DNA from 2 places in the Bacillus aerius genome. Region 1 is predicted to be linked to the other one. Evidence: riboswitches for the same ligand, from Rfam matches in the RefSeq annotation. Region 1 holds a riboswitch; the other holds the start of a gene.

Evidence for each region. Region 1 has a riboswitch for glycine ahead of M2353_RS19080 (amino acid permease). Riboswitches for the same ligand answer to the same signal wherever they lie in the genome.
Region 2: it holds a riboswitch for glycine, as region 1 does, so the genes downstream of both, gcvT (glycine cleavage system aminomethyltransferase GcvT) here and M2353_RS19080 (amino acid permease) in region 1, are expected to answer to the same signal.

The regions. Positions count from the first base shown of each region.
Region 1 is NZ_JARYHO010000001.1:3,681,079-3,685,993, forward strand. Features, by position in the region: gene M2353_RS19065 (NUDIX hydrolase) at 1-274, opposite strand, end outside; gene M2353_RS19070 (helix-turn-helix transcriptional regulator) at 445-651, shown strand; gene M2353_RS19075 (DUF3169 family protein) at 648-1,328, shown strand; gene M2353_RS19080 (amino acid permease) at 1,376-2,722, opposite strand; glycine riboswitch at 2,884-2,963, opposite strand; gene M2353_RS19085 (LacI family DNA-binding transcriptional regulator) at 3,240-4,256, shown strand; gene M2353_RS19090 (MFS transporter) at 4,905-4,915, shown strand, end outside.
Region 2 is NZ_JARYHO010000001.1:2,254,096-2,259,010, reverse strand. Features, by position in the region: gene M2353_RS11635 (YqhG family protein) at 1-132, opposite strand, end outside; gene M2353_RS11630 (DEAD/DEAH box helicase) at 147-1,817, opposite strand; glycine riboswitch at 2,068-2,175, shown strand; glycine riboswitch at 2,179-2,274, shown strand; gene gcvT (glycine cleavage system aminomethyltransferase GcvT) at 2,379-3,476, shown strand; gene gcvPA (aminomethyl-transferring glycine dehydrogenase subunit GcvPA) at 3,493-4,839, shown strand; gene gcvPB (aminomethyl-transferring glycine dehydrogenase subunit GcvPB) at 4,832-4,915, shown strand, end outside.

The DNA.
Region 1 (4,915 bases):
ACACCTTGACGGATTCGGGCGGAATCCCTAGTTCTTCATATGTTTCCCGCAGTGCAGCTTCTTGTGCGGTTTCGCCGCCGTCGAGTTTGCCTCCTGGGAAGCTAATATCGCCAGGCTGTTTTCTCATCGTCAGTGATCGCACTTCAAATAAAACATGCCATTCCCCGTTGACTTGCACCAAAGGGACAAGGACTGCCGCTTTGAACGCTGTCTCTTCTCCGATAAATAGCGGCTGTGATTGATGTAAGTCACTTTTTAATTGATCAATGAACATGGGCATCACCTATTTTCTGTTTCTCTTTTCTTTAGCGTATCATTGATTCCCTTTTGAATAAAGGCGATCTTTCTGACAATTATTTTTATCATTTTGACAATTATACTTGTCAAAATGAATATAATACTTTACAATCAAGATAACATTTTGATCAGAGTTGAGGTGACAGAATGAAAAATCGGCTAAAAGAGCTGCGAGCACGTGATGGTTTAAACCAAACGGAGCTTGCGAAACGGGCAAAGGTTTCCCGCCAGACGATCAGCTTAATGGAACGAGATGAATTAATGCCGTCTCTCTTACTTGCTATGAGGCTTTCACGTATTTTTCAAGAACCCATTGAACAAATTTTTCTATTCGAGGAGGATGAACTCACATGAAAACTGTATACAAAATGCTCTTAGGTGCTCTCCTTGGTTTTCTCGGTGCTTACTGTTTACTGGCATCCGAATTTGAGATGACACTTCTGCAGACAGCATTTGAAGCGACTCTTGTCATCACTGGCTTGACAGTTCTATTCATCATTTATTGTTTTTCAGGCATTTCACGCATGAAGAAAAGAGTCTCTCTTTCGGTATCTGGTGATGAGGAGGATGAACTCGAGGTAAAACAGTATCGAACCTTTACTGATGTAACGTTAGCTAATACGGTGAGTACCATTTTATCGATCATTGCAATTGGTATTTCCATCGTGACTGAGCAGCCACTCTGGCTGATTCTCGCAAATGCTGCCTTATTTTTGATCACCGTCATTCTTTCTTATGTGTCGACCTCTGTCCTAAAGCTCGTCTATCCTAATCGTCACCTACCTAGTCCAACCGATAAAGATTATGGCAAAAAACTGCTCGCCATTTCTGATGAAGGCGAAAAGCATGTGATGCTCGATGGGCTTTTTCACACTTTTCAAATGATGAATATTTTATTGACCGGTGCCATGTTTATTTTGATTGTCTATTCTCTTGGCGCCAATCACTCTCAGCTCTTCTCCATCATCGTCGTTGGACTTGTTCTGATCATTCTTAATGCATACTATATGTTGAAGATTCGAAATCGTTAAATAAGCAAAAGCACAGCCATTTAAAAAGGCTGTGCTTTTTTCGTTCATTATGCTGAACGACGTTTCTGTCGTGCATAAATCAAAAATAAGAACCCAAACCATACTGGTGTCAATAACAGGGCTGGACGTGTCGCATCAGCGAAAAGCATGATGACAAGAATGGCAGCAAAGAGCACAAGAACCGCTATATTCACAAAAGGTGTAAATGGCGCTTTAAAGGTAGACGCCTTATGCAGTTCAGGACGTGTCTTCTTATATTTCAAATGACATATTAAAATAATACTCCATACCCAAATGAAACAAATGGCACTAATCGTTGTCACAATACCGAAGGCTTGTTCAGGAATTAGCTTGCTTAAAAGAGCCCCTACTGACACCACAATTGTCGACACAAACAGGGCATTACTTGGAACAGCGTGCTTATTCAGTCGGCCAAAAGATGCCGGTCCTTGTTTTTGATGACTGAGATTATACAAAATTCGGCTCGTTGAGAACATACCGCTATTACAAGCAGACGCCGCAGATGTCAGGACGACAAAGTTGATGAGTCCCGCCGCTACTGGTATCCCAATGAGCCCAAAGGTTTTCACAAAAGGACTTTCTGATGCACTGAGTTCTGTCCATGGGTTGATGCATAGTAATACAAAAATCGCACCTACATAGAAAAATAGAATTCTTAATGGAATTTTATTAATCGCGGACGGGATATTTTTTTGCGGATTCGCTGTTTCTGCTGCTGACACACCGACAAGTTCCACGCCCACATACGCAAAAATCACCATCTGGAATGACAATAAGAAGCCTGTCACACCATTTGGAAATAATCCTCCGTGTGACCACAGATTCGTTACCGTCACGGGCCCTGCATCTGTTTGGAAACCAATGATTAACAGGACAATTCCAACGCCAATCAACAGTAATATCGTAATCACTTTAATCAGTGCAAACCAAAATTCCATTTCTCCAAAAAGCTTCACCGTTAATAAATTAAATCCTAGCAAAATCAATAAACAAATAATAGCAGGAATCCACTGCGGAATATCAAACCAGTACTGCACATACACCCCGACCGCAATAACATCCGCCATCGCTGTCATAATCCAGCAAAACCAATACGTCCATCCTGTCACAAAGGAAGCCCATGGTCCAAGATAATCCTCTGCTATATCCGTTAAAGACTGATAGCCCGCCTTAGATAAGAGCAATTCTCCAAGTGCCCTCATGACAAAAAAGATGGCCATTCCGACAATTAAGTACGCAAAAATGATCGATGGTCCAGCCAATTGAATGGCCTTTCCAGACCCTAAAAACAGCCCAGTTCCAATCGTTCCGCCAATGGCAATTAATTGAACATGACGGTTTGATAAATCTCGCTTTAACTCTTGTTGTGCCAATTCCAACACCCTCCTACGACACGATCCTATACTGAAATAATGAACTCTCAAAAGTCCATAAAAAAAGAGATTGGATGCGCTCCAATCTCACGGTCATAAAAGAATAGCAAAATAGAGAAAAGCAATACACAGTATGATCCATGCATCACAAATACAATATTTCGTACTCTTCTGTCCTTTTGCCTGAGATTGTGAACCCTTCGGCGCCGCACATACATGCGGTCTCTCCAGAAGCTGCTCCTGCCATAGTGTGACCCACAGCAATCATAGCCTTCGATATTCACTTTAAATGTTGCTATTTCTGAATAATTTTATATTTTACGCCTCTAAAAGAAAGCTGTCAATGGTAATCTTTTAAGATGTTGTTTCCTCCTTATCTGAAGCTGATATGACATCACTTCATCAACACCCCTTGATTAAGGTATAATGAAACAAAGAATGTTCGGCTCGTTTGGTGGAGACATCCATCTTGATGATGAACCATAGTTAGGCAATCCAATGAAGTTGGTGAAGACAAATGAAAAAAATGAACAAACAGCGTGTGACATTACAAGAAGTCGCTCGGCATGCCGGTGTATCGACTTCAACGGCCTCACTCGTTGTTCGCAACAACCCTAGGATCTCTGAAGCCACCCGGAAAAGAGTGCTGCAATCCATGGAGGATTTGGGATACGTGTACGATCGCGTCGCTGCCAACATGCGGTCGAAAAGTTCAAATATTGTAGGTGTGATCGTCACGGATATTTCAAACACCTTTATTTCTGAATTTTTAATCGGTGTGCAAACCACCCTTGAGTCACTTGGCTATACCGTTTTACTTGGGACAACCTTTGATAGTGTGGATAAGCAGGAGCGGCTCATCTCCACAATGGTAGAGCACCGAGTGGGTGGAATCATCTTAAATCCAGCATCGAAAAGTTCGACACGAACGGTGAAACAATTAAACAACATTCGCACACCAAAAGTATTGGCAAACCGTGAATTAGCAGATGTCCATTGTGATTATGTCGGCGTTGATTATGAACAAGGCACTTGGATGGCGGTCCGTCATCTTCTTCAAAAAGGGCATCGCCGCATCGCCTTCTTAGGTGGAATCAAATCCTCCTCGACTTGGATTGAACGGATGAAAGGGTTCAAAAGAGCCCATGATGATGAAGACCTAACGATGGATGAATCTCTTATTATCGATATGGTGCCTACCCGTGAAGGCGGGAAAGAAGCCCTTGCCCAAGTGATTGACCTTCCCGAACCACCTACTGCTATTTTTTGCTTCAGTGATTTAGTGGCGTTTGGGGTGATTCAAGAATTGGCAGCGCGTGACATCAAGCCTGGTGAAGACATTGATGTAGTTGGGTTCGATAACATCCCTGAAGCGGAGATGTATCACCCGCCGCTCACCACAGTCTCATCATTTCCACGATCCATTGGAGTCAAAGCAGCCAACCTTTTGTATCATAAAATGAACGAGCAGGATGAAGAACTGCAGCGATTGATATTAAAGCCTCAACTTCATATTCGAGAAACCTCGACATGATCATGAAAAGGAGAATTGCAAAGCGATTCTCCTTTCAGATTGTTGACAAAGGGCTAAAATGAACTTTATTTTAGCCCTTTGTCTTCTTATCAGCGTGATAGAAAACCTTTGCAGTCTAGGAAGGACGAGCACTGGCACGGAGCGAATTTGACATTCGTGAGTACCAGCGCACAGGACTGACAAAGAATGCGAGGGTTTGTCTACACGCTGAAAGGAGAATTGCAAAGCGATTCTCCTTTTTTTATTGATCAAGTCAACTATTTCTTTATTACATTTTTCTTTTTTTAAATCGCAAAGTCATAAACTTGACACATTTTATACACAGGAGTATATTTATCTCGTTGCTTCTTTTAGTATATCGTTATACCTTTTGTGAACATATCGTTATTTATCATATCAACTACAGTTAAAGATGGATCTTTTGATTCTGATCAAATCGATGAAGTCCATCAACTTATGATAACTGTTATTATTTTTAATTATTTAGTAGAACGATGTACTTATTTGAAGAACAGATGAATATTCATTATTTTTTCATCAATCACACAAGGGGTGTTGTGATGGACTTAATATTATTTACGTTTAAGGAAATAACAAAGGGTAACAAGAATTTGGCCCGAACAGGGTTTCAAATATAGGAGTAGGAACATGAAAAATCC
Region 2 (4,915 bases), 1.4 Mb from region 1:
ACGGTTCATGATCAATTTATCCATTTCGATTGTCAGCTGTACGGTCATGTGCCCTGCACTTTCTTCAAGTATGTCGCATTGATTTGCCTGAAAGAAACGGAGAAGAAATGTGTGAATCTCGCGCTGCTCCATTGGTCAACTCTCCTTTATGAACCTTGCTGTCTTTCTTCTAAAAGCGGTGTTTGTGCTTCTGTTAAATAGGAAGCAAATTGGGTTAATTTCTTTTTCATGTCTACGTCAGACTCGTGTTGGAAGAGAATTTGATGCAATTCTGTTTCAGCATCTTGGATATCAATTCGGGTTAAAATATCATCTAGATCGCCAATGACGTTTTCAAACAGCTGAATTTTTTCATATAAAAGTTTTAAAATATGTTCTTCAACTGTCCCGCTAGTTGCCATATTGTAAATGTGGACATCCCGCTCTTGACCGAGCCGGTGAATACGTCCAATTCTTTGTTCCAAGCGCATTGGGTTCCACGGAAGGTCGTAGTTGATGATTTGGTTGCAAAACTGAAGGTTGATCCCTTCGCCGCCTGCTTCTGTCGCAATGAGCACTTGCGCCCGCTCTCTAAATAAATCTTTCATCCAGTCTTTTTTACTCCGTTTAAACCCGCCTCGAAAAGGAACCGAACTGATGCCGTTTTGCTGGAGAAACCATTGCAAATAAATTTGTGTCGCGCGGTATTCAGTGAAGATAATGACTTTTTCATTTAATTGCTGAATGAGTTTAACGACTTCAAGTGCTTTAGAATTTTGTTCTACCTGGTTGATTTTCTCCATGATGTGCATTATCGCAGAAGCACCTAGAATGTGTTTTTCCTCTTCTTGCATTTTTTTAATGGTCATATAGACAGCCTCACGACTCGAACAGCATTCTCGTTCTAAGGTCATAATTGAAAACATGTGCTTCGTATAGGAAGGGTTTTCTTTTAACTTACAAATTTCATCATATAGTGCTTGTTCTGTAGGGGAGAAATCAATAGAAATCGTCTTTACATGCCGCTTTGACCATTCGATGCCAGTGTCTTGTCTCCGGTTCCGAATCATGACTTTATTGACTAACTGTTTTAGCCGGTCATGGTCCTCAAGTTGAAGGTCTTTTTTGGCAAAGAGGTCTTTAAACTGTGTTTCATTACCTAAATGGCCTGGCTTCAACAGAGAAACGAGATTAAAAATTTCTCCTATTCGATTTTGGATAGGTGTGGCTGTGAGCAGTAAGCAGAACTTTTTATTCAAATTTCTCACAAACTCATAGTTTTTCGTTTTATTGTTTTTCAGTTTGTGTGCTTCATCAATAATGACCATATCGTAGGAGATGGATAAGATCGTGTCTCGATGTGGCTGTCTTTTGGCTGTATCAATTGAGGAAACCACAACATCGCACTGCTCCCACACATAGCTCTTCTTTTGCTCGACAGCATCTATGTAAAATTTTGTCCGCAGTTCTTGTACCCATTGGGACACAAGGGAGGCGGGTACGAGAATGAGAATCTTTTTGGCAAGTCCGCGAATCATGTATTCTTTGATAATCAGTCCTGCTTCAACGGTTTTTCCAAGACCCACTTCATCTGCTAAAATGGCTTTCCCATTCATCTCTTCTACGACTCTTCTAGCGACTTCGAGCTGGTGTTTTAAAGGAGTAAATGCAGGCAGGTGCGCAGGTGCTTGCAGTCCTTCAAATGAATCAATGGCTGTCACTTTTTGTACTTGTGCTGCTAAACGGTACATATCCCAATTCGCCCAGGGACCGTCTGCTGTAAGCCGCTTTTGAAATTCACTTGCCCATTTTTGATCAAATATCGTTTGAATATTCAATGTGACCGCCTGCCTTTCTGGTAGAGTGATGATAAAATCGTTCTGTTTTTAAACGCTTCATTTTTTCATAGCGATTTAAAAGATGTTATATATCAATAAAGGCGAACGATAATGAATGATTATTTTAAAAATGTTAATGATTTTTCTGTTGCTCTTCATCCATTTCTAATGGTAGGATGTTGGTAAGTGATCTAGAGAATAAGTCACCCATTTTGATAGTATGTCCAATAAAGGTGAAGAATATGAGCGGATGATGGTATGGGGAGAGACCTAGCGGTTATTTTGCACTGACAGGCGCCGAAGGAGCAAGCTGAATTGGTTCAGTGAATCTCTCAGGCAAAAGTACTCTTACCGGACGCAACTCTGGAGAGTGTTTGCGCAGCGATTTTTAGCAAACCACCAAAGGGGAAAACGCACAATGATGTTGTGCTGTAAACTTTCAGGTGCAAGGACAGAGACTTCTTTTTGATAAAAGGGAGCGCTCTGTCCTTTTTTGCTGTGATTTTTTTCTGAAAATTCAGCTTGTGATGTGCACTGTAAGAAAAAAGGGGGAAACGATTGATGTTGAAACGAACACCGCTTTTTCATGCGTATGAAACGTTTGGCGCAAAAACCATTGACTTCGGGGGCTGGGAATTACCTGTCCAATTTTCTTCCATTAAAGAAGAACATGAAGCTGTTCGAACAAAAGCAGGGCTGTTTGACGTGTCTCACATGGGTGAGGTGGAAGTCACAGGTCAGGGAGCCCTTCCTTTTTTACAAAGGTTATTAACCAATGATCTGTCAAAGCTGACAGACGGTAAGGCACTATATACAGCCATGTGTTATGAAGATGGCGGAACGGTGGATGATCTGCTTGTCTACCAAAAAGAAAAGAACAACTATTTACTTGTGATCAATGCTTCAAATATTGAAAAAGATGTGGATTGGCTGCTGAAACATCAAGGTGAGGAAGGCGTTTTCATTAAAAATGTCTCTGATCAAACCGCCTTGTTAGCCCTTCAAGGACCTCTTGCTGCTGACATCATCAAAGATGTTGCGGATGAAGAGGTAACATCACTGAAGCCATTTACGTTTTTATCAAAAGCGATAATTGCGCAAAAAGAGGTGCTTGTCTCAAGAACCGGTTACACAGGAGAAGATGGCTTTGAAATCTACTGCCAGTCAGAAGATGCTGTTCACCTTTGGACCGCTTTATTAGAAGCCGGACAGCCGAAAGGACTGATCCCATGTGGACTCGGTGCACGTGACACCTTAAGATTTGAAGCAAGACTCCCGCTTTATGGCCAAGAGCTTACGAAGGATATTTCTCCTTTAGAAGGCGGCATTGGTTTTGCTGTTAAAACGGATAAAGAAGCAGATTTTATCGGAAAAGATGCACTTAAAAAACAAAAAGAAGAAGGACCGAAACGAAAGCTTGTCGGGATTGAAATGATAGATAAGGGGATACCGCGGACAGACTATCCGGTCTTCTCAGGAGATAAGCAGATTGGTGTAGTCACAACCGGTACACAATCTCCAACATTAAAGAAAAATATTGGGCTTGCCTTGATTGAAACATCAGAGGCGCAGCTTGGGACAGAAGTGGAAGTGCAAGTTCGTAAAAAACGTCTAAAAGCCAAAATCGTCGCTACACCATTTTATAAAAGAGCCAAATAACGAGGAGGAATAGAGGATGAAGCACAGGTATTTGCCGCAAACAGAGCAAGATCAAAAAGAAATGCTGGATGTCATCGGTGTTCAGTCAATTGATGAGCTTTTCTCAGATATCCCAGAGAAAGTCAGATTCAAAGGTGCGTACAACATCAAAGAAGCCGCATCTGAAACAGAGCTAGTGCGGGAATTGTCTCGTCTTGCTGCAAAAAATAAAGATACAGTGGCTTATGCCTCGTTTTTAGGTGCTGGTGTGTATGATCATTACCAGCCTGTGATTGTCGACCATGTGATTTCACGTTCTGAATTTTATACAGCGTACACACCTTATCAGCCTGAAATTTCTCAAGGTGAATTGCAGGCAATCTTTGAATTTCAAACAATGATTGCTGAGCTGACCGGTATGGATCTTGCCAATTCCTCGATGTATGATGGCGGAACGGCATTAGCTGAAGCGGCGATGCTGGCTGCAGGACATACAAAGAAGAAAAAGATTGTGGTATCTGAGACGGTTCATCCTGAATCAAGAGCGGTGCTGAAAACATATGCGAAAGGACAGCATATTGAAGTCGTCGAGGTACCTGCGCGAAAAGGTCAGACCGATCTAGCCGCATTAGAAGAAGCCGTCTGCGACGAAACAGCAGCGGTCCTTGTACAATACCCAAACTTCTTCGGTGTTGTTGAACCATTAAAGGACATTGAACCGATTGCGCATAAAGGGAAAAGTTTATTCATCGTCTCAAGTAACCCGCTTGCACTTGGTTTACTGACACCACCAGGAAAGCTTGGGGCAGATATTGTCGTTGGTGATGCGCAGCCATTTGGCATTCCAGCTGCATTTGGCGGACCTCATTGTGGATATTTCGCTGTGACGAAAAAATTAATGCGGAAAGTGCCGGGGCGTTTAGTCGGGCAAACAGAAGACGAGAACGGTGTGCGAGGATTTGTGCTGACCCTTCAAGCGCGCGAGCAGCATATCCGAAGAGACAAAGCGACTTCAAATATTTGTTCAAACCAAGCATTAAATGCGTTAGCCGCTTCTGTTGCGATGACGGCGCTTGGGAAAACAGGTATCCAAGACATTGCCTATCAAAACGTACAAAAAGCCCATTATGCCAAGACGCAGGCAGAAAAACATGGGTTACAGGCTGAAATAGAGGGCGCTCATTTTAATGAATTTGTGTTGAAACTGAATGAACCTGTGAAAGAAGCGAATGAGCGATTGCTTAAAAAAGGAATCATCGGCGGATATGACTTGGGACGGGATTATCCAGAGCTTCAGCAGCATATGCTCGTCGCTGTGACAGAACTAAGAACAAAAGAAGAAATTGATACGTTCATCAAGGAATTGGGGGATCGTCATGAATAAACAAGATCAGCCGCTTATTTTTGAATTATCCAAAGAAGGAAGAATTGGTTACAGCCTGCCTGATTTAGACGTACCT